One region of the Enterobacter sp. Taxon_8 genome, then DNA from elsewhere that is predicted to be linked to it. Evidence: predicted binding sites of a transcription regulator. Region 1 holds the regulator's gene; each other region holds the start of a gene.
What was found. Region 1 encodes PurR, which represses purine synthesis genes. Its sites were predicted from a motif close to CANGCAAACGTTTGCNTG; they were not measured.
Positions count from the first base shown of each region.

Region 1 (5,781 bases):
AGTGGCAAACGCCTCTCAGCAGGCGCGGCATTCTGCTGTACAAAAAAACCATCTGGTGAAAGCCACAGAACGTAAGAAAAAAACCACCGCTAAGAACGACAAGAAAAAAACACCGGCTCAGACGAAACAGACCGCTTCCAGCAAAACGAAAACAAAACCTTCCCGCACTGCCCACTCTGCCAAAAGTAAAGCTTCGCAAACCACCTCTAACCTCGTTACTGAAAAATGCATCACCCGTAAAGGCCATAAGGCGAAATGCACGAAGGTCATGAAAATTGCTGAAGTGCATAAAGTGCGCGTACAAAAAGCGCAAAAAACCGCAATGAATAAACTGATGGGGCAGATTGGTAAACCTTATCACTGGGGTGGGACTTCGCCGCGTACCGGTTTTGACTGCAGCGGCCTCGTCTATTACGCCTATAAAGATCTGGTCAAGTTCCGCATTCCGCGCACCGCCAACGAAATGTACCACCTGCGCGATGCCTCACCGGTTGACCGCGGTGAGCTGGAAAATGGCGATCTGGTGTTCTTCCGCACCCAAGGCCGCGGGACGGCTGACCACGTTGGCGTCTATGTAGGCAACGGAAAATTCATCCAGTCTCCACGTAGCGGTCAGGATATTCAGATCACCTCTCTCAGTGAAGACTACTGGGTACGCCACTACGTCGGCGCACGCCGCGTGATGACGCCGAAAACCATTCGCTAACCCCTGCCCTGCCACACCCGTGGCAGGGTAAGTTCCTCTTTTGCATACCCTTTCAATTTGCTATCCTGTCCTTGTTGTCTGTGTGGTTATTGGCAACGCAAAATACAATAAGGAGAGAAGCAATGTCGTTCGAATTACCTGCACTACCGTATGCAAAAGACGCCCTGGCACCGCACATTTCTGCGGAAACCCTGGAATATCACTACGGCAAACATCACCAGACTTACGTCACCAACCTGAACAACCTGATCAAGGGCACCGATTTTGAAGGCAAAACGCTGGAAGAGATCGTCCGCAGCTCTGAGGGTGGCGTATTCAACAACGCCGCTCAGGTGTGGAACCACACCTTCTACTGGCACTGCCTGGCGCCGAATGCCGGCGGTGAACCTGTCGGTGAACTGGCTACCGCTATCAACGCCGCATTTGGCAACTTCGCAGATTTCAAAGCGAAATTTACCGATGCAGCCATCAAGAACTTCGGTTCAGGCTGGACGTGGCTGGTTAAAGAGGCGGATGGCAAACTGGCTATCGTATCCACCTCTAACGCGGGCACCCCGCTGACCACCAGCGCGAAGCCGCTGATGACCGTGGACGTATGGGAACACGCTTACTACATCGATTACCGTAACGCGCGCCCGAACTACCTGGAACACTTCTGGGCACTGGTTAACTGGGACTTTGTGGCGAAGAACTTCGCCGCGTAAAAGACACGCAGAAGGGTTCGCCCTTCTGCGTTTTTGGTTTATTCCGCAGCGCAGGCTGCTTCTGGCTGTTTACGACCCGACATCATCACCAACAGCAGGCCGAGCGCGGCAATGATTGCCCCCATCACCGGCACAAAGCTGTATCCCAGACCACCTGAAATCACGGCCCCACCGGCCGCCGCACCGAGCGCATTGCCCAGGTTAAAGGCACCGATATTGACCGAGGATGAGAGGCCCGGCGCTTCATGCGCAACACGCATCACGCGCATCTGCAGCGGTGGCACCACGGCGAACGTTGCTGCACCCCAGACGACCATCGCCATCGCGGCGCCAAACTCGTTACGCGCCAGCCACGGAATGGCGATCATGATGACAATCAGCAGGGTTAAGAAGCCCTTCAGCGTCCCGCTCACGGAACGGTCGGCAAATTTCCCGCCGAGATAGTTGCCAATCGAGAAGCCCACGCCAATCAGCACCAGCATCGCGGTCACAAAGAGAGGCGTTGCGTGGGTGATATCGTGCAGTACCGGTGAAATATAGGTATAGAGGGTAAACATCGCCCCTGCCCCGAGAACGGTGGTAAGCAGCGCGGAAAGCACCTGCGGGCGCACCAGCACCGACAGCTCCTTACGCACTTCCGGACGTTCTCCGGCGCTGCCTTTCGGCAGGGAGAAGAACAATGCCACCATCGCGACCACGCCCAGCCCGGCCGTCGCCAGGAAAGACATACGCCAGCCGATCGCTTCTCCCAGCCAGGTTGCAGCAGGAACACCGCCGATGTTAGCGATGGTCAGCCCCATAAACATGGTGGCCACGGCGCTCGCCTGCTTATGTTTTGGCACCACGCTTGCCGCCACGACCGACCCCAGCCCAAAGAACGCGCCGTGGTTGAGGCTTGTCAGAATACGCGACAGCATCAGCGTGGTGTAGTCCGGCGAAATGGCCGAAAGCACGTTGCCGAGGGTGAAAATCGCCATCAGGAAAATCAGCGCATTGCGGCGCGCGCGATGAGAAAGGAGAAGCGTCATCAGCGGCGCCCCCACCATCACGCCGATAGCGTAGGCGCTGATCAACATGCCAGCCGCAGGGATCGAGACGTCCACGCCGCGGGCGATGACGGGCAGTAACCCCATCGGGGAGAATTCAGTGGTGCCAATCCCAAAAGCGCCAATCGCCAGGGCCAGCAGGGGAAAATTGATTTTCATGCGTAAACTCCGGATGCCGTGTCACGTGGTGACACAGAACAAAGAAGCGGAAAGCATGACATCAATCACAAAAAATGAGAAGTTAACAAAATGGCAAAAGATTTTTGCCAGAGAAGTAACAATCCGGGGAGTCGGGAGGGAGAAGGCTCTCCCTCCGCGTAAATCAGTGCAGCGCAGCCGTCAGACCGGCCACAACAATCAGAGCCAGCACAACAACGGTGGTGAACAGCGAAAACTTAAGATCGGAACTCATCAATTTTTCTCCTTTTAATCCCCACACGAAAAGTGAGCTTGCTCATTTTTGCACAGATTACGTCAAAAATCTTCCTGGATTTATACTGATAACCACTTTACCTCTTCCCCTTTTCATCAAGATAGGACAAAATTCCACGCTAAATTTATTAGCGTACCGGCCATTGACCCCCTCCTGACGTCCCGTGTCGTTTTCCCGGCGTGCCGCAATTCAAGATTGCGTGATAAGGGTGAGAGAAGGCAAACGTTTACCTTCAAGTTTTTCAGGAGCTTAGGATATGGTCTGGAGTGACATTTAATGGCAACAATTAAAGACGTAGCAAAACGCGCAAACGTTTCCACTACAACCGTATCACATGTAATTAACAAAACCCGCTTTGTGGCGGAAGAGACGCGCAACGCCGTCTGGGCAGCGATCAAGGAGCTGCATTATTCGCCAAGTGCGGTCGCGCGTAGCCTTAAGGTTAATCACACCAAGTCCATTGGATTGCTGGCGACCAGTAGTGAAGCGGCCTATTTTGCCGAGATCATTGAAGCGGTTGAAAAAAACTGCTTCCAGAAAGGCTATACCCTGATTCTGGGCAACGCGTGGAACAGCATTGAAAAACAGCGCGCCTACCTGTCGATGATGGCTCAGAAGCGCGTTGACGGCCTGCTGGTGATGTGTTCCGAGTACCCGGAATCCGTGCTGTCGATGCTCGAAGAGTATCGCCACATCCCCATGGTCGTTATGGACTGGGGCGAAGCGCGTGCAGATTTCACCGACTCCGTTATCGACAATGCCTTTGAAGGCGGTTATATGGCCGGCCGTTACCTGATCGAACGCGGTCACCGCGAGATTGGCGTGATCCCGGGTCCGCTGGAGCGCAACACCGGGGCGGGCCGTCTTGCCGGTTTTATGAAAGCGATGGAAGAAGCGCTGATCACCGTGCCGGAAAACTGGATCGTGCAGGGCGACTTTGAGCCGGAATCAGGCTACCGCGCAATGCAGCAGATCGTTTCCCAGCCGCACCGTCCGACCGCCGTTTTCTGCGGGGGTGACATCATGGCCATGGGCGCGCTCTGCGCCGCCGATGAACTGGGTCTGCGCGTACCGCAGGATATTTCCGTGATCGGGTATGACAACGTGCGTAACGCGCGCTTCTTCACCCCTGCGCTGACCACCATTCACCAGCCGAAAGATTCGCTGGGCGAAACGGCCTTCAATATGCTGCTCGACAGGATCGTCAACAAGCGCGAAGAGTCGCAGTCCATTGAAGTTCACCCGCGCCTGATTGAACGCCGTTCCGTTGCGGACGGTCCGTTCCGCGACTACCGTCGTTAATCCCTTTACGGGGCCAGCTACGCTGGCTCCCGTAACCATTCCCGGTTCAGCGTTTCGCTGTCCCCCAGATAATCCAGCAGCCAGGCCATGGCGGGCGAGACATCATTTTGTTGCCAGGTCAGGCAGCAGGCCGCGTCCGGGAACGGATTTTCCAGCGTCAGTTCAACCCATTCGCCGGTATTGATGCGCGGACGCGCAAAATGAACGGGCACCATCGCGACGCACAGTCCGGCACTGAGGCACGTCGCCGACGATTCCCAGTCCGGAGCCACCACCCGCCGCTGGTTGTCCAGAAGCCAGGTGATACGCTTGGGCAATGAACGGGACGTATCCTCCAGCACCAGCGAGGGCCAGTTGCGCAGCGTATCGTCGCTAAGCGGCCCGTCCATCGCTGCCAGAGGATGATCGCTGGCCACCACGCATTTCCAGCTCAGCATCCCCATGTCGCGAAAGGCGTAACGTCCCCCGACCGGGATCGCCTGCGTCGCGCCAATCGCCATCTCCGCCCTGCCGTCCGCCAGCGCATCCCACACCCCGTTGAACACCTCCTGCGAGACCCGCAGCTCAACGTCAGAGAAATGACGATAGAAATCGACAATCATCTGTCGGGTGCGTTCCGGCTTCACGATGTTATCCACCGCGATGGAAAGATGTCCCCGCCAGCCGTTGGCGATCTGCTGGCACTGTTCGCGGGTGATCTGCATTTTTTTGATAACAGAACGCCCTTCCTTCAAAAACCACGCCCCGGCGGGCGTCAATTCCACGTCACGATGCCGCCGCTCAAACAGCGGAACCGCCAGCCACTCCTCCAGTTGACGCACCGTGTAGCTGATGGCCGAAGGGACGCGGTGCAGCTCCTGCGCCGCACCGCTGAAGCTGCCGTTACGCGCGACAGCATCGACCACTTCAAGAGAATAATCTGACCACATTTTCTGCCTGCAAAAAATTTGAATGCACCCGCCAAATATTAGCGTTTCACAAGCGGCTTTGCACTCCCTACACTCAGCGCCAATGTATACCTGCCTCCTCAGGAGAATAAAATAATGCAACCCAGGAACGGTTTTTTAGTCTGGCTCGGCGGCTTAAGCGTGCTGGGCTTTTTGGCCACCGATATGTACCTGCCGGCTTTTGCCGCGATGCAGGAAGATTTGCAAACCCCCGCTGCCGCCATCAGTGCCAGCCTGAGTTTGTTCCTCGCCGGTTTTGCTTTTGCACAGCTGCTCTGGGGACCGCTCTCGGATCGCTTTGGTCGTAAACCGGTACTGCTGCTGGGTCTGGCCATTTTTGCGGTGGGGTGCCTGGGGATGTTATGGGTACGCGACGCCACCTGGCTGCTGGTGCTGCGCTTCGTTCAGGCCGTGGGCGTCTGTGCCGCGGCCGTGACCTGGCAGGCGCTGGTGACTGACTACTACCCGGCTAACCGCACAAACCGTATTTTCGCCACCATTATGCCGCTGGTGGGCCTCTCCCCTGCCCTGGCTCCGCTGCTGGGCAGCTGGATCCTCGCGCACTTTGACTGGCAGGCCATTTTTGCCACGCTGTTTGCCATCACGCTGGTGCTGATGCTGCCGGCGTTTGCCCTCAAGCCTG
Region 1 covers NZ_CM177989.1:2,604,258-2,610,038, forward strand. The annotation lists gene AC4IBF_RS12270 (C40 family peptidase) at 1-706, shown strand, start outside; gene sodB (superoxide dismutase [Fe]) at 829-1,410, shown strand; gene AC4IBF_RS12280 (MFS transporter) at 1,449-2,615, opposite strand; gene cydH (cytochrome bd-I oxidase subunit CydH) at 2,779-2,868, opposite strand; gene purR (HTH-type transcriptional repressor PurR) at 3,166-4,191, shown strand; gene punR (DNA-binding transcriptional activator PunR) at 4,209-5,120, opposite strand; gene punC (purine nucleoside transporter PunC) at 5,235-5,781, shown strand, end outside.

Region 2 (5,781 bases), 2.3 Mb from region 1:
CGACGCGCAGGGCATCAATGCCAAACCGCTCGATCCAGTACAGGGCATTCCCGACCAGGTAGTTTGAGACCTCACGGCGACCGTAGTTGTAGATCAGCGTATTCCAGTCCTGGTGATAGCCTTCGCGCGGATCGCTGTGCTCGTACAGCTTCGTACCGTCAAATTCTGCCAGCGCGAAATCATCCGCAGGGAAATGGCCCGGCACCCAGTCGAGGATGACGTTCAGCCCGGCGGCGTGCGCGGCATCAATGAAATAGCGGAAGTCGTCGCGCGTGCCGAAGCGGCGCGTTGGCGCATACAGCCCGGTGGGCTGATAGCCCCAGCTGCCGTCGAACGGGTGTTCATTGACCGGGAGCAGCTCAAGGTGAGTAAAGCCCATCCATTTGGCGTACGGCACCAGCTGGTCGGCAAGCTCCCGGTAGCTCAGCCAGAAGTTGTTATCGGTGTGGCGGCGCCAGGAGCCGAGATGAACTTCATAGACGGAGATCGGCGCATCAAAGCGGTTGGCCTGTTTACGCTCTTCCGTCTGGACGACCTTCTCAGGCAGGCCGCAAATCAACGACGCGGTATCCGGGCGCATCTGCGCTTCGAAGGCATACGGGTCGGCTTTAATGCGTAGCTTGCCGTTGGCGTCGATCATCTCGAATTTATAAAGCTGCCCGGGGTGCGCCCCGGGGATAAACAGCTCCCAGATGCCGGTTTCCCGGCGCAGGCGCATCGGGTGTCGGCGACCGTCCCAGTAGTTGAACTGGCCTACAACGGAGACGCGCTGGGCGTTAGGCGCCCACACGGCGAACCGCGTGCCGGTAATGCCATCCATGGTATCGGCATGGGCACCCAGCGTTTCATAAGGGCGAAGATGCGTTCCTTCGGAGAGCAGCCAGGCGTCCATCTCTTTTAAGAGCGGACCAAAGCTGTAAGGATCGTCAATCAGGTTTTGCTGACCGTGCCAGAGAACGGCGAGCTGATAGCGAAAAGGGTTTTTACGACGGGGCATTACGCCCGAGAAGAAGCCACGCGAATCGAGGCATTCAAGATTACCGACCTTGCGGCCAGTTTTGGGTTCAATCACCCAAACTTCTGTGGCATCCGGTAATAGCGCCCGAACTTCCAGACCCGCCTCAGTACGATGCATCCCAAGCACAGAAAAGGGGTCAGCGAAATGACCCGCAATAAGCGCATTAATCACGTCTCTATCCACACGATCGGACATGGTATTCATCCTGTTTTTTATGTCGTCCTTTTTAAGCGCTCCGGGACGACTTTTAATGTGACCTGAACGGGACAGCACAAAAATGTGCATCCATTCTGCTCCGTTCGAACCTCAGGTAAGAAATGACTCTTCCTTAAAGCATAGCCAACGCTCTAGATGACTCCTGATAAAAAATAAGACATCCGCGTGTTACTCCATGTAGTACGCAAAAAAAAGGGGTGAAAATCACCCCCGGTAGTTAACAAATTATTACGCCAGCTGGCGCAGCATGCGGCGCAGCGGCTCGGCGGCGCCCCACAGGAGCTGATCGCCGACGGTGAACGCGGAGAGATACTCCGGCCCCATGTTCAGCTTGCGCAGACGGCCAACCGGCGTGGTCAGCGTGCCGGTAACGGCAGCCGGGGTCAGCTCGCGCATGGTGATATCGCGATCGTTTGGAATTACTTTTGCCCACGGGTTGTGCGCGGCCAGCAGCTCTTCCACGGTCGGAATAGACACATCTTTTTTCAGTTTAATGGTGAAGGCCTGGCTGTGGCAGCGCAGCGCGCCGATACGCACGCACAGACCGTCAACCGGAATGGTGTTCGCGGTCGCGAGGATTTTGTTGGTCTCAGCCTGGCCCTTCCACTCTTCGCGGGTCTGGCCGTTATCCAGCTGTTTGTCGATCCACGGGATCAGACCGCCGGCCAGCGGTACGCCAAAGTTATCCACCGGCAGCTCGCCGCTGCGGGTCAGCTGGGTGACCTTACGCTCGATATCCAGAATAGCGGATGCCGGGTTTGCCAGCTCGGTCGCAACGCTCTGGTGCAGCTGGCCCATCTGGGTCAGCAGCTCGCGCATATGGCGCGCGCCGCCGCCGGACGCGGCCTGGTAGGTCGCCACGGAGACCCACTCCACCAGATCCTGAGCGAACAGGCCGCCGAGGGACATCAGCATCAGGCTGACGGTGCAGTTGCCGCCAACAAAAGTTTTTACGCCGTTGTTCAGGCCATCGGTGATCACGCCCTGGTTCACCGGGTCGAGAATGATGATGGCATCATCTTTCATGCGCAGCGACGAGGCCGCGTCAATCCAGTAGCCCTGCCAGCCGCTTTCACGCAGCTTTGGATAGATTTCGTTGGTATAATCGCCGCCCTGGCACGTCACAATAATGTCGAGTGCCTTCAGCGCTTCCAGATCGTAAGCATCCTGCAACGTGCCTGTGGTACCACCAAAGGACGGAGCAGCCTGGCCGAGCTGGGAAGTGGAGAAGAAGACCGGGCGGATAGCGTCGAAATCGCGCTCTTCAACCATGCGTTGCATGAGTACAGAGCCGACCATACCGCGCCAGCCGATAAAACCAACGTTTTTCATAGCATTTTTTTCCTGCTGAGGGTGTGTGCTGATTGTGCAAGCCAGTATTGAACTGGGATATGCTTCACATTACAAAATGCTGCCAAAGTCGCAAGCGAAATTAATCGATGATTGCCCGGCAATCAGAAAAAGCGCTAATCATCGAAATAACACTACTAAGTATCAGGGATAATTTAAAGATGAGTGAAATCATTTCCGCGGCGGTTTTATTGATCCTGATTATGGATCCACTGGGTAACTTGCCGATCTTCATGTCGGTGCTGAAGCACACCGAACCGAAGCGCCGCCGGGCGATCATGATCCGCGAGCTGCTCATCGCCCTGCTGGTGATGTTTATCTTCCTGTTTGCGGGTGAAAAAATCCTCGCATTCCTGAACCTGCGCGCCGAAACCGTGTCGATTTCCGGCGGGATTATTCTTTTCCTGATTGCGATTAAGATGATTTTCCCGAGCGCGGAAGGCAGCAGCAGCGGCCTGCCTGCGGGTGAAGAGCCGTTTATTGTGCCGCTGGCGATTCCCCTCGTTGCCGGGCCGACCATTCTGGCCACGCTGATGCTGCTGTCGCACCAGTATCCGAACCAGATGAGCCATCTGGTGATTGCCCTGCTGATTGCCTGGGGCGGAACATTTATTATCCTGCTGCAGTCATCTCTGTTCCTGCGCCTGCTGGGCGAAAAAGGGGTAAACGCGCTGGAGCGCCTGATGGGGCTGATTCTGGTAATGATGGCAACGCAGATGTTCCTGGACGGCATTCGGGCGTGGATGAAGGGATGACTTTCTCCCTCTCCCTGTGGGAGAGGGCCGGGGTGAGGGCATCAGGCCGCAGAGGCGCCCACTCAGCCCTTACGAATCAAATACCGGTACGGCAGCGTTTCTGTCTGCTGTGCCACCAGCTCATGCTCCATAAAGGTACAAAAACCGGGAATATCGCGCGTGGTGGCCGGGTCGTCGGCAACGATCAGCAGCGTTTCACCGGTCTGCATGTTGCGCACGGTTTTACGTACCATCATTACCGGTTCCGGGCAGCGAAGGCCCTGGGCATCAAGAGTGTGGTCTGGGCAGGAAAACAGGTCGGTCATGATCTTCTCGGTCTGATAAAAACGGCTGTAGTTTACGCCCGGTTGCGATCAATGCAAACCAGGTTAACGATTGCGTAAAAACTAACCATTGCAATGTCCTGACAAAGCAGTATCATGCTGCGGTTTTTATTGGGTTCCCTCACCCCAACGTATAAAAAGGTCACAATATGACGCAGTTTTCTGAATCTCAGCGCGTAAAAGCGTTGTTCTGGCTTTCGCTTTTCCATTTGCTGGTGATCACCTCCAGCAACTATCTGGTGCAGCTCCCGATCTCCATCTTTGGTTTCCATACCACCTGGGGCGCGTTTAGTTTCCCGTTTATTTTCCTCGCGACGGATTTGACCGTGCGTATTTTTGGCGCACCGCTCGCTCGCCGTATTATTTTTTCGGTCATGCTCCCGGCACTGTTCATCTCGTACGTGATTTCGTCTCTGTTTTATATGGGAAGCTGGCAGGGCTTTGAGGCGTTAACCCACTTCAACCTGTTCGTTGCCCGCATCGCCGCGGCAAGCTTTATGGCCTACGCGCTGGGGCAGATCCTCGACGTGCATGTGTTTAACCGCCTGCGTCAGAATCATCGCTGGTGGATGGCGCCAACCGCCTCCACGCTGTTCGGTAACGTGAGCGATACTCTGGCCTTCTTCTTCATCGCCTTCTGGCGCAGCCCGGATGCGTTCATGGCCGAGCACTGGATGGAAATCGCGCTGGTGGACTACTGCTTCAAGGTCCTCATCAGCATTGTTTTCTTCCTGCCGATGTACGGCGTGCTGCTCAATATGCTGCTGAAAAGGCTGGCAGATAAATCTGAAATCACAGCATTGCAGGCTGGTTAAGGGTTCGCTTTATCAGTTGTGATAAGATGAGCGAATGAGCCGTTATGGCCGTTTATCGAAAGGAAGAAGTCAATGCGCAATCTGGTTAAATATGTCGGGATTGGCCTGCTGGTTGTGGGTCTTGCAGCCTGTGATAACAGCGACACGAAAACGCCTGCTCAGGGCGCATCCGCAGAAAGCAATGCGACCGGCCAGCCGGTGAATCTGATGGATGGCAAACTCAGTTTCTCTCTGCCAGCCGATATGACTGACCAGAGCGGCAAGCTGGGCACCCAGGCGAACAACATGCACGTTTACTCCGACGCAACCGGGCAGAAAGCGGTCATTGTGATTGTGGGCGACGACACCAGCGAAGACCTGGCCGTCCTGTCCAAACGTCTTGAAGATCAGCAGCGCGGCCGCGACCCGCAGCTGCAGGTCGTGACCAATAAATCCATCGAGCTGAAAGGCCATAAGCTGCAGCAGCTCGACAGCATCATCTCCGCAAAAGGCCAGACCGCTTACTCCTCTGTCGTGCTGGGCAAGGTCGATAACAAACTGCTGACCCTGCAGATCACCCTGCCAGCGGAAGATCAGCAGAAAGCGCAGACGGCCGCTGAAAACATCATTAACACCATCGTGATCCAGTAACGCTTCACGACGATGACGTGGCCTCCGGTGCCTGCACCGTGGGCCATTTTTTTAGCCGCCACGTCAGCAGCAGCGCAATAACAACCAGACCCGCCGCGGCAAGATAGATCACCGGCACGCCTGCCCAGGCCATCACCAGCCCCGCCAGCGGGCCGGTAATGCCTAAAGACATATCCATGAATACCGTATAGGTCGCCAGCGCCGCCCCCTGATTCTGCTGCGGCACGGCTTTTACCGCCACCACGCCCAGCGCCGGGAAGACCAGGGAAAAGCCAGCCCCCGCGAGGAACACGCCCACTTTGGCGACCCACGGCACCATCGCAATTCCGGTCAGCAGCAGCCCGACAATTTCTATCGCAAAGCAGATCATCGCCACATTCAGCCCGCCGAGACGGTTGATGCCGTTAGGGAAAAGCAGGCGGGCACCTACAAACGCACAGCTAAACAGGGTTAACGCAAAGGCCGCGCCGTCCCAGCCTTTGGCGTCGTAGAACAGGGTGATGAAGGTCGCAATTACGCCAAAGCCGGTGGTTGCCAGCGCCAGGGCCATGCCGTACGGCCAGACGCGCCCCAGCACCGCCCGAAACGGCAGCGGCTTGCCTTTGCTGGCCTTAACTTTCGGACGCGGCAGCGCAAAGAGAATTGCCAGCAGCGCGACCGCCATAATGGTGATA
Region 2 covers NZ_CM177989.1:324,020-329,800, reverse strand. The annotation lists gene glgB (1,4-alpha-glucan branching enzyme) at 1-1,213, opposite strand, end outside; gene asd (aspartate-semialdehyde dehydrogenase) at 1,463-2,566, opposite strand; gene yhgN (NAAT family transporter YhgN) at 2,746-3,339, shown strand; gene tusA (sulfurtransferase TusA) at 3,402-3,644, opposite strand; gene AC4IBF_RS01500 (7-cyano-7-deazaguanine/7-aminomethyl-7-deazaguanine transporter) at 3,812-4,477, shown strand; gene AC4IBF_RS01495 (DcrB family lipoprotein) at 4,550-5,107, shown strand; gene AC4IBF_RS01490 (MFS transporter) at 5,112-5,781, opposite strand, start outside.
Region 2: tusA (sulfurtransferase TusA) is a predicted target of PurR. The motif match lies at 3,704-3,721, and genes of this name have one in related genera.

Region 3 (5,781 bases), 930 kb from region 1:
CCGGAGCCGCACCGCCCGTCAGGCAATGCAGGACTCCGGTTTGCGGATCACTTTTTGTGGGGACGGATCGCAGGTGCTGCTTTATCAAGTACGCCGTTTACAAACTTGTGGCTGTCTTCAGCGCCGAAGGTTTTCGCCAGTTCGATCGCTTCGTTGATGGCCACTTTGTACGGCACATCATCACGTTTAGACAGCTCAAACAGCGCAATACGCAACACTGCTTTTTCTACCTGGCCCAGCTCTTCGAGCAGACGGGACAGGTATGGCTTCATCAGACCATCGAGATACGCGCTATTAGTCGCCACTCCCGACAGCAGTTCACGGAAGTACAGAACGTCAACGTCTTTCACGTCCTGTTCTGACAGGAACTGGTATTCAACATCAGCGATGTCGTTCTGGGACAACTGCCAGGAGTAAAGTGCCTGGACGGCACATTCACGGGCGCGGCGACGAGCAGCAGGTTTCACGGAATTCCCCTTACAAAAAAATCAGGCCTTGATGGCTTTCAATACATTAATCATTTCAAGCGCGGTCAGTGCAGCTTCTGCACCTTTGTTACCGGCTTTGGTGCCAGCACGTTCGATGGCTTGTTCAATACTTTCGGTGGTCAGCACGCCGAATGCGACAGGAATTTCAGCATCCTGCGCAACGTGTGCCAGGCCGTTGCTTGCACCGCCCGCAACGTATTCGAAGTGCGCAGTGCCGCCACGAATAACGGTACCCAGCGCAATCACCGCGTCGTATTTACCGGTTTTCGCCAGCGCGCCTGCCGCCAGTGGCAGTTCGTAAGCGCCTGGAACCCAAACAACGGTAATGTTGTCATCTTTAACCTGACCGATACGTTTCAGGGCGTCAATCGCACCTTCCAGCAGGCTGTCGTTGATGAAGTTGTTGAAACGCGCAATGGTGATGGCGACGCGAGCGTCCGGGGTAGCTACAGCAGCTTCAATAATGTTCATACTCTTCCTTTACGGGTTCATTTGGCCCCGCAGGGGGGCGGATTTTATCATAATACTTTGCGCACTGCTTCCCTATTTCAGGAGCAATTACGCTGTCGTTAAGTGGAGGCAGACATCCGGACCTACCGGACGAATCTCGCTAAATGTGAGTTGCGGTGCGTCGGCCAGTTTTTCAAGGCCGGGCAGCACAAAGAGGCCGCGCGCGTCGTGGCCTAACAGTTTAGACGCAACGTAAACAAGCAGTTCATCCACCAGCCCGGCCTGTAAGAGCGCACCGGCGAGCGTTGGCCCCGCCTCTACCCAGATGCTGTTCACCTGCTGCTTGCCGAGCAGCATCATCAGCACCACCAGATCCAGATGGCCGTTATGCTCCGGCACCAGAATGCTGCGCACGCCTTCCGGCCATTCGCGCGTATCTTCTTTGGTGCGGGCAATCCAGGTTTCCCCCGGCTGCTGCACGATGCGGTGCTCCGGCGTCACGCGGTTCTGGCTATCAATGACAATACGCAGCGGCTGACGCAGGTTCTCCTGCGGGTACAGGTCCTGGGTATCGGCATTCAGCTCGTCCCAGCGCACGGTCATGGCCGGATCGTCAGCCAGAACGGTTTCACTGCTGGTGAGAATAGCATGGCTTTGCGCGCGCAGACGTTGCACATCGCGCCTTGCCTGTGGAGAAGTGATCCACTGGCTTTCACCGTTTGCCATTGCCGTACGGCCGTCCAGCGAGGCGCCCAGCTTGAGCTGAATATACGGGAACCCCGTGCGCATGCGCTTCAGGAAACCTTCATTAAGCGCTTCCGCATCCTGCATCATCAGACCATGGCTGACGTCAATGCCTTCCTGCTGCAGGCGATACAGACCGCGTCCAGCCACCTGCGGATTTGGGTCCTGCATCGATGCGACCACGCGTGAAACACCCGCCGCGATCAACGCTTCACAGCACGGCGGCGTACGCCCGTGATGGCTGCAGGGCTCCAGCGTGACGTAGGCTGTGGCACCGCGCGCCTTCTCACCGGCCATGCGCAACGCATGAACCTCGGCATGCGGTTCGCCCGCCCGATAGTGAAACCCCTCTCCTACAATCTCGCCATCGTTGACGATAACGCACCCGACGTTCGGGTTGGGATGGGTAGTAAAACGGCCGCGCTGCGCCAGCTTCATGGCTCGCGCCATGTAAATCTCATCCTGCATGAGCTTAATCCTGTAAGCGGGCGATCTCTTCGCCAAACTCTTTGATGTCTTCGAAGCTGCGGTAGACCGAGGCGAAGCGGATATAGGCGACCTTATCGAGCTTTTTCAACTGCTCCATCACCAGGTTGCCGATCATTTTGCTTGGCACTTCACGCTCACCCAAACCACGAAGGTAAGATTTTATGTGGTTTAACGCCATCTCCACGTCGTCCGCGCTGACGGGACGTTTTTCGAGGGCCTTCAGCATCCCGCTGCGCAGTTTCTCTTCGTTAAACGGCTCGCGCACGTCGTTACTTTTTACCACGCGCGGCATTACCAGCTCTGCAACCTCAAAGGTCGTGAAACGCTCGTTGCACACCAGACACTGCCGACGACGGCGTACGGATGACCCTTCGCCCACAAGACGAGAGTCGATGACTTTGGTATCCACAGCGGAGCAGAATGGGCAATGCATACGGTATCCCTGTTATCTGGTTAACTAATTTTCATTTTACCCTGATCTGGCCTGACAACAAAGGAAGAGCTTTTTGAGACAAAGGATCTATATCTCACATGATGATGCTGGCTACCATTAAGGCGATCCGTTATTTCAAGGAAATAAACGCAATGACAAGACGTTACCTGAAAATATTGCTGGTGGGGAGCCTCTTCACCCTTAGCGCCTGTGCACAGCAAACCGAAGTCCGTCAGTTGAAACAGAGCGTCAATACGCTCAATACGGCGATGGACAAGCTGAACAAAGAAACGGTGAAAATCACCCAGCAAAACGCGCTGAATGCCAAATCCAGCAGCGGGGTTTATCTGCTGCCGGGCGCGAATACGCCTGCGCGTCTCAATAGTCAGATCGGCACGCTAAAAATGTCTCTGGTGAATGTGGCGGCGAACGCAGATGGTACTCGCGCAACATTACGCATCCAGGGAGAGTCCAACGATCCGCTGCCAGCCTTCAGCGGCACCGTCGAGTGGGGGCAGATCCAGGGCACAACGGAGAACTACCAGGAGGTGAACGTGAAGAATCAGCTCTTCACCGCCCCGGCCAGTGTTTTAGCACCAAGCGATGTGGATATTCCGCTTCAGTTAAGCGGCGTTACGCCGGAACAGTTAGGCTTTATCCGCATTCACGACATTCAACCCGCCGCGCACTAATCCCCTCCTTTTTAGCGGAGCGCAATGTCACTCCGCTAACATTTACATTTCGTATGGATTGGCAACATAAATGATTGCCGCTACAATCCCGCCCGTTTAAAGTACGCAAACGTGAACGCAATCGATTACGCGTGTGAGAGATATGTGAAACAACACATATTTTTGTGAGCAGGGATTCCTATAATAGGCACCGCAGAAACACGAAATATTTAGAAACGCAATTCGCGCATTTTTCACTCCCGAAAGGGAATTTCAATCAGTGGCATGATTATGAAAAAAACATTACTCGCAGCTGGCGCCGTGCTGGCACTTTCTTCCTCTTTCACTGTTAACGCAGCGGAAAACGATAAACCACAATACCTCTCCGACTGGTGGCACCAGAGCGTTAACGTAGTCGGCAGCTACCACACCCGTTTCGGACCACAGATCCGCAACGATACCTACCTGGAGTACGAAGCATTCGCCAAGAAAGACTGGTTTGATTTCTACGGCTACATGGATGCACCGGTCTTCTTCGGCGGTAACTCTCAGGCTAAAGGTATCTGGAACCATGGCTCCCCTCTGTTCATGGAAATCGAACCACGCTTCTCCATCGACAAGCTGACCGGCACCGACCTCAGCTTCGGTCCGTTCAAAGAGTGGTACTTCGCGAACAACTATATCTACGACATGGGCCGCAACGAGTCAGGTCGTCAGAGCACCTGGTATATGGGTCTGGGTACGGACATCGACACCGGCCTGCCAATGAGCCTGTCCCTGAACGTTTACGCGAAATACCAGTGGCAGAACTACGGTGCAGAAAACCAGAATGAGTGGGATGGCTACCGTTTCAAAGTGAAATACTTTGTACCAATCACTCAGCTGTGGGGCGGTAACCTGAGCTACATCGGCTTCACCAACTTCGACTGGGGTTCAGAACTGGGAGATAAGAGCGGTTACGCAGAGAACGGTATTAAACAGCGTACTAACGACTCCATCGCCTCCAGCCACATCCTGGCGCTGAACTACGATCACTGGCACTACTCTGTAGTGGCGCGTTACTGGCACAACGGCGGCCAGTGGAACGACGACGCCGACCTGAATTGGATGAAAGAAAACGTCCGTTCTACCGGTTGGGGTGGTTACCTGGTTGTAGGTTACAACTTCTAATCAGTGTGGGTTTCGCCCGGTGGCGCTACGCTTACCGGGCCTACGACCCAAATGTAGGCCGGGTAAGGCGTAGCCGCCACCCGGCCTTTTACTGCTTCACCTTCCGCAAAAAATCCGCCAGAGACCTGTCCGCGCTCTCGCTAAAACGCCTCTCCGTAGCCACAATATTGAGGCATCGGTCGAGCCGGAAACAGCGATAGTCATCGCGCCGTTCACACCACGCAGCCAGCAGCCAGCGCTCTCCCCAGAAGAATAGCCCCAGCGGCTGAACCTCACGTTTAGACAGCTGTCCGGCTTCATCACGGTAATGCAGCGCCAGCACGCGCTGGGCGGAAATCGCCTGATGAATCATGTCAAAATCGCTGCGGGAGTGGCTTTGCATGCAAAAGTCCGGGGCGTAGATCCGCGTCTGCTCCGCCTTTCGGCGGCTCTCCTCGGGCAGAATCGCCAGCACCTTCTCCTGAGCCGACTCCAGCTCGCGCGACAGCGATTCCCCACCCCAGGTTTTGAGCAGGCGAATCGCGACGATCAGCGCCTCGGACTCCTTATTTGTCAGCATCAGCGGCGGCAGGTCAAAGCCCGACATCAGCCGATATCCACTTCCCGCCTCACCTTCCACCGGCACGCCGGAAAGCGACAGGTCGCGGATATCGCGATATACCGTGCGCTCGGACACGCCAAGCCGGTCCGCGAGATGCGCTGCCGTTGTCAGACGCCTGCCCCGCAGGATCTGCACAATCTGAAACAAACGGTCAGCGCGTCGGGTCATAACTTTGTCCGCTCTCAGGCAGGTTGATGGAGCCCGACGCGGTTGCCCTCGCTGTCGGTAAACAAGGCGATAGTGCCAATGCCATGCGGCAGTTCCAGCGGGCCAAACACGCACTCGCCGCCCGCAGAAGCGATGCGATCGAGCGTGGCCGCCAGATTAGCAGTATGCAGGTAAATAATAGCGCCCTGCAAAGACGGTGTAACGCCGTCAAATTTTGCCAGTGCGCCTCCGGTACCCGGATCCTCATGCGGGAAAACGGCCAGCTCCGCACAGTCCATTTTCTCGCGACGCAGCGCAAGCTGCATCACGGGCTCATAAAATTTGATGGCGCGATCCATATCCGAGACCGGAATTTCAAACCAGTTAATGACGCTTTTCATACATCCTCCTGCCTGTTGTTTGGGTTCAGAAGGAGTCTACGACAGGGCTCCTGACAGCATACTGTCAGGAGTGTTTGTCAGGAGCAGATAAAAAAAATCCCGGTCAACCGACCGGGATTTCGATAACGCGCTAAACGTCGCCTTACGGCAGAATGGACGGCTGATCCGCCCCTTCTTTCTCGACTTT
Region 3 covers NZ_CM177989.1:3,530,756-3,536,536, forward strand. The annotation lists gene nusB (transcription antitermination factor NusB) at 48-467, opposite strand; gene ribH (6,7-dimethyl-8-ribityllumazine synthase) at 489-959, opposite strand; gene ribD (bifunctional diaminohydroxyphosphoribosylaminopyrimidine deaminase/5-amino-6-(5-phosphoribosylamino)uracil reductase RibD) at 1,047-2,150, opposite strand; gene nrdR (transcriptional regulator NrdR) at 2,155-2,604, opposite strand; gene AC4IBF_RS16865 (SadB/YajI family lipoprotein) at 2,757-3,296, shown strand; gene AC4IBF_RS16870 (nucleoside-specific channel-forming protein Tsx) at 3,567-4,445, shown strand; gene AC4IBF_RS16875 (helix-turn-helix transcriptional regulator) at 4,534-5,214, opposite strand; gene AC4IBF_RS16880 (VOC family protein) at 5,229-5,594, opposite strand; gene secF (protein translocase subunit SecF) at 5,737-5,781, opposite strand, start outside.
Region 3: AC4IBF_RS16870 (nucleoside-specific channel-forming protein Tsx) is a predicted target of PurR. The motif match lies at 3,411-3,428, and genes of this name have one in related genera.

Region 4 (5,781 bases), 270 kb from region 1:
GCGATACCCAGCAGGTGTTTTTTCATTTTATGCTCCAGAGTCAACTGACGAGCGGCCAAGCATGCGCTTTAGCGTATCGTCTTTATCAATAAAATGGTGTTTGAGGGCGGCAAGCCCGTGAAGTACGGACAGGATCACCACGCTCCAGGCAAGCCAGAGGTGAACTACCCCCGCCGTATCGGCCTGCGCCCCGGCATCGCTAAGCGTTGCCGGAACCTCGAACAGGCCAAAAACGTTAATCGGCTTACCGTCAGCCGTCGAAATGAGATAGCCGCTAATCAGGATGGCAAACAGCAGCGCATAGAGGGCAATATGCGCGGCGACTGCACTAACGCGGGTAAATTTGCTGTGTGACGTTGGCGCGGCGGGCGGCGGGGAGATATGTCGCCAGATCACGCGGAAGACCAGCCCCAGCATCAGCAGGACACCAATACTTTTATGCAACTCTGGCGCCTGGTGATACCAGCCATCGTAATAGCTGAGCGTGACCATCCAGAGCCCAAGTCCAAACATACCGTAGACGGCAAGAGCAAATATCCAGTGCAAACTTATGGATATTATTCCGTAGCGCCGGGAGGAGTTACGCAATTGCATCAGAATGTCCATTTTCATATTAACCGAAAGGTAAAAATGAACGGGAAGAGGTGATATTGCAACTGAAATAATTGTCTATTGATTTTTATTTTATTTATTTCAGCGTTTTTGAACAGGATCAATAAATGTAATTCAATGTCTTCGTGCAAGATGAAATTGAGAGTTTCAGCAAAGCTAAATAAACGTCAATTATTGTCAATCATGGTTTTCAATAAAATACGATGTAAACAAAATCAATAATGGCCAGCAGCGCCCACAGTAAGATATAGAGCATAAAATGCTCGCGAATATTCTTCATAAGAAAGTTAACGATCCTGCGCATAACGCCCCAACATGCAGTGTAAATGAAACGGGCTCCGGGACGTCCGGAGCCCGTGGCGGATTATCCGTTAAATCGCGAGAGGGAGAAGGGCGTCAGATCAAACTGCGGCGTGATGCCCTGGGCAAACTGTGCGGCGATCTCGCCCAGCACGGACGCGAACTTAAAGCCATGGCCGCTCAGCCCGGTAATCAGCAGGACGTTGTCATGCCCCGGCAGGGTATCAATGATAAAGTCTTCATCCGGCGTGTTGTCGTAGGTACAGGCCGCGCCATACAGCAAGCCACCGACGCCCGGAAGAATAGTGCGCAGGAACGAGAAGGCCTCTGAACCATCCTGTGGCCAGGCGCCGAAGGGCTTACGCTCGTCAGGGGAGGAGATAACCTGGCCCCCGTTGTGTTTACCGATTTTCAGCGCGTCTTTCTCGGAAGGGAAACCGTAGAACTGATCGCCATTCGGCAATTCGCCGGTAAAGGCCGGGAATTTATTCTGCGCGCTGTAGCGCCCATCCGACTGGAACCAGGAGAAGACCTTACGCACCGGCTGGACAGGCAGTTCCGGCAGCAGGCGCGTGACCCAGGTTCCTGCGCTGACGAGCAGGCGGGACGCTGAATAGTCGCCGTCAATAGTCGTTACCGTGACGCCATTCTCGTCATGGGTGATAGCCTCTACCGGACAGTTAAACAGCTGCGCGCAGCCGGCTTTCGCGGCAAGATCGATCCAGGTTTTGATCGCTGTTTCACAGTGCAGCACGCCGGAGTGGGCTTCAAAGAGGCCAATGTAATCGTCGGGGACGGTAATTTCAGGCCAGCGCGCGGTAATGCCCGTCGCGTCCAGCTTCTCGACATCAAGATTAAAGGCTTTTGCGCTGCGCTCGACGCTGGCGAGAAAATCAGAATGGGAAGGGCCAAGGTTGATAACGCCGGTACGCTCGAAAATACGCTCTTCGGTCTGCTTCGCCAGCTCGTCCCACAGCGTCTGGGCGCGAAGCACCAGCGGTACATAGCGCTCGCCTTCTCCATACGCATGGCGCATGAGGCGGGTATCGCCATGATGGCTGCCCTCCGAATGAGGAGGAAGATGGGCATCGATCATCAGGACCTTCAGGCCTGCCTGTGTTGCGTAATAACCGGCGGCGGAACCCACGGAGCCGCTACCAATAATGATTAAGTCGTATCTCATATGCATCTCGTAAACTGATGTTTTGTTAGCAGAGTAATTAACAACGCGGGGTTAGACAAGGGAGAAATAAATAAGGCACCGCGAGGGTGCCTGTAGAGAGAAAAGTGGGCATAAGCTTAGTGCCGTTTATACTCATTTTCCTGATAGTCGCCAGATTCTATTTTTGCAATACCTGCTTCTAAAATAGAAATAAACTGACGGGCGACGTCTGTTGTTAGCCACAGCGTCTGTCCAACTTCCGCTTCTTCACGGTTGAGTTGATTCGGGGTCTGGTAGTGCAAACGCAGCATCAGCGCATCGTAGCTATCTACGGTACTGATATCCCAGCCTACAAGTGGATGGGTCTGGATCACTTCACTATTCTTTTCCATTATAACCCCCTTAATGCGTGTTAGAAGACAACGGCTTTGAGGTTCAATGCATGTTTTTCTGAAAGCATCTTCAGTATACCAAGTAATAAGGGTTCCGACGGGAAAAATAAACAGCTGGCAACACATTTTTCTGCTTTTTAGGATTGTTCGAACAATAAAACACCATCTTGTTCACGATTCTTAAAGAAGATGCCGAATTAATTTGAACTTGCAGGATTTTTAGACAAAAAAAAGCCGGGGCGACCCGGCAAAAAACACAATGAGGGAGCAGTGTTAATCTGTGATAAACCAGTCGTCTGCGCTTTCCCACGTTTCCTGCAGGATTTCGCTGATGCGATCTTTATCTTCTTTCGCAGCACCAATGACGGAGAGGTTGTTCGCCGAGGCGTAACGCACCGTTACGGCACCCGCGTTATCGGGAAAGGTGTTGTTAATACGGCGGGATAATTCGCCTGCCAGTGCATCAAGCGCGCCGGCAGGCAGAACGGTAGTTTTGGCTATGGTGACTTCAATACGCATAAATGCCCCCTGTGTAATATACTGTTTATTTATACAGGTATATTATCTTTTTGACAACAAGGGGGATTGATTTTTTAACGTTTTACCGTCCAGTTAACGGTTTCACCCGCCAGGAATGGGATCAGCGTATCATCCGTCAGGGCAATGGACTCCTCAACGTGGCTCGCTTTCCGCTCCAGCTCGATGAAGGTGTCGTTGACCGGCAGGCCGTAGAAGCGCGGGCCGTTAAGGGAGCAGAATGCTTCGAAATGTTCCAGCGCGTTCATCTCTTCAAATACGGTTGCGTAGCTGGCAAGCGCCGTTGGGGCGTTGAAGCAGCCTGCGCAGCCGCAGCTCGCCTCTTTACGATGGCGGGCGTGAGGTGCGGAGTCGGTACCGAGGAACGCGCGGGAGAACCCGCTGGCGACCAGCTCGCGCAGCGCCTGCTGGTGGATGTTGCGCTTGAGGATAGGCAGACAGTAGAGGTGAGGGCGCACCCCGCCCACCAGCATGTGGTTACGGTTAAACATCAGGTGCTGTGGCGTAATGGTGGCAGCGATAAGATCGTTGCCGTCACGCACGTACTCTGCCGCGTCTTTGGTGGTGATATGCTCAAATACCACCTTTAGCGCGGGCAGGCGCTGGCGCAAAGGCTCCATCACGGTCTCGATAAAACGGGCTTCACGGTCGAAGATATCAATCTCCGCGTGCGTGACTTCACCATGGACCAGCAGCGGCATACCCAGTTTCTGCATGCGTTCCAGAACCGGCATGATGGCATCAATGCTGGTGACGCCGTGGCTGGAGTTGGTGGTGGCATTCGCCGGGTAGAGTTTCGCTGCCGTAAAGACGCCTTCGTTAAACCCACGCTCCACTTCGTTCGGGTCCAGCGAGTCGGTCAGATAGCAGGTCATCAGCGGGGTAAAATCGTGTCCCGCAGGCACGGCATCCAGGATGCGCTGGCGATAGGCTATCGCGGCATCGACGGTGGTGACTGGTGGAACCAGGTTAGGCATGACAATCGCGCGGCCATAAATTTCGCTGGTATAAGGCACGACGGTTTTCAGCATATCGCCATCGCGCAGATGGATATGCCAGTCGTCAGGGCGGCGGATTTTAAGAACCTGGGGTTGTGCAGTCATGGAAGCTCCGGCTTGTCAGGAATCAGTCATAAGGATGGCTGTTTTTGCCGGACACAAATCATAAGCGGAAACGTTTTCGTTTGCACACTTTTCCGTGAAAAAAAAGGGCGCCGCAGCGCCCTTCAGGTTAATCGGTGAAAGGAATGATAATTTCGCCCGGTTTCACCTCTATGCCCTTTGCGTATTTTTTCGCCAGGGCTTCACCCTTGCTTTTGTCTTCACTTAAGACGTACGCGGGCTGCTGGTTAAAATAATTACGCAGCGACTGGTTCAGATAGGGCATCAGGGTTTGCAGAACCGGTGCCATCTTGTCCGGAGACACCTGCGCATCGACCACTTCCATCTCCTGCAGGAAAATCGCCCCTTTCTCTTTGTTGAAAACAGGGAGTGCCTTCAGCTTGAGCTTAATGTTGGCTTTCTGATTGCCAAACAGGGAGGACATATCGAGGTCCGCATCACCGGCCAGTGTGACTTTGTTTGGCTCTTCACGTCCGATCTGGCTACTCAGGTTTGTGAGCACGATATGCGCGTCTGCCAGCCCCGGCACGCCAATGTCTTTCGAGAAATTGTTATGCTTTTCCAGCGCCTGATTAATTTCCTGTTCACTGACGGTATATTGCGTGAGCTGGTTACAGCCAACCAGCAGGCCGCTGACAACTAATGCAGCGGCAAAGACAATTTTCTTCATAGTGTTCCTCAACGAAAAATCGGCGCTTCTGTCCTGTTACGCCAGTATGTCAGCGTGAATTGGCAGAAACCAGCAGAAAAAACTGAGAAGTGGGGCGGGAGAGGCTCCCGCCCGAGGGAAAGGCTACGCGCCAGGCTCGAGCATGCCGCTCGCACTGCGTTTCTGGCTGAACTGCCACCACAGGGCGAGTAGCGTCATAAAGCCCACCGCGCCCAGCATCATCCACGGGAGTTCAGGTTGATTTAACGCTTTGCCGGCATCAAACAACCAGCCGCCCCCGGCGTAACCTAATGCCCCGCCGAGCGCCAGCCCCAGGCGGCTGAACCCCATATAGCTGCCGCGCGCACGCGCATCCGCAAGCGAGGCGCTCAGCGTTTCGCGGGCAGGCTCGGCGATGATTGAGCCAATATAGAACGTGCAAATCAGCGTAAACAGCTGCTGGAGAGAGTTCACCAGACCGATCGGCATCATGCTCAGCGTCATCAGGAGCAGCCCGGCCATCAGGCGATGCTCCAGACGAAAATGCCGTTCGCTCCAGCGGGCAATCGGATAAAGCAGCGTTAACGACAGGCAGGCTTCAATGGCGTACATCCATTTTACGGCTGCAGGCGTGCCCGCAATATCGTTAACCATGATCGGCAGCATCAGCATGACCTGTACGGCCAGCATGTAGTAGCCCGTCAGGGTCAACACATAGGTGACAAAACGCCTGTCGCGCAGGACCCGGCCAAGCCCTTCCCGGACCGGCGCTTTGACCGTCGACAGCTTCCAGGCGGGCAGGAACAGGCCATTAAACAGCGCGCACAGAATAAAGAGCACCGCCCCAGCCGCACAGACCAGACGGAAGTCATACTGCAGCAGCCAGCTTCCCAGCAGGGCGCCGATAACCGCCCCGGCACTGTCCTGCATCATCAGAATCGAGAAGAAACGGCCGCGGTGCTGAGGGCGAATCAGCTTCACCACCAGCGCGGTACGTGGCGGATCGAA
Region 4 covers NZ_CM177989.1:2,871,093-2,876,873, reverse strand. The annotation lists gene AC4IBF_RS13730 (YceI family protein) at 1-26, opposite strand, end outside; gene AC4IBF_RS13725 (cytochrome b) at 28-594, opposite strand; gene AC4IBF_RS13720 (YceO family protein) at 803-916, opposite strand; gene solA (N-methyl-L-tryptophan oxidase) at 977-2,095, opposite strand; gene bssS (biofilm formation regulator BssS) at 2,212-2,466, opposite strand; gene dinI (DNA damage-inducible protein I) at 2,740-2,985, opposite strand; gene pyrC (dihydroorotase) at 3,060-4,106, opposite strand; gene AC4IBF_RS13695 (lipoprotein) at 4,234-4,794, opposite strand; gene mdtH (multidrug efflux MFS transporter MdtH) at 4,918-5,781, opposite strand, start outside.
Region 4: pyrC (dihydroorotase) is a predicted target of PurR. The motif match lies at 4,170-4,187, and genes of this name have one in related genera.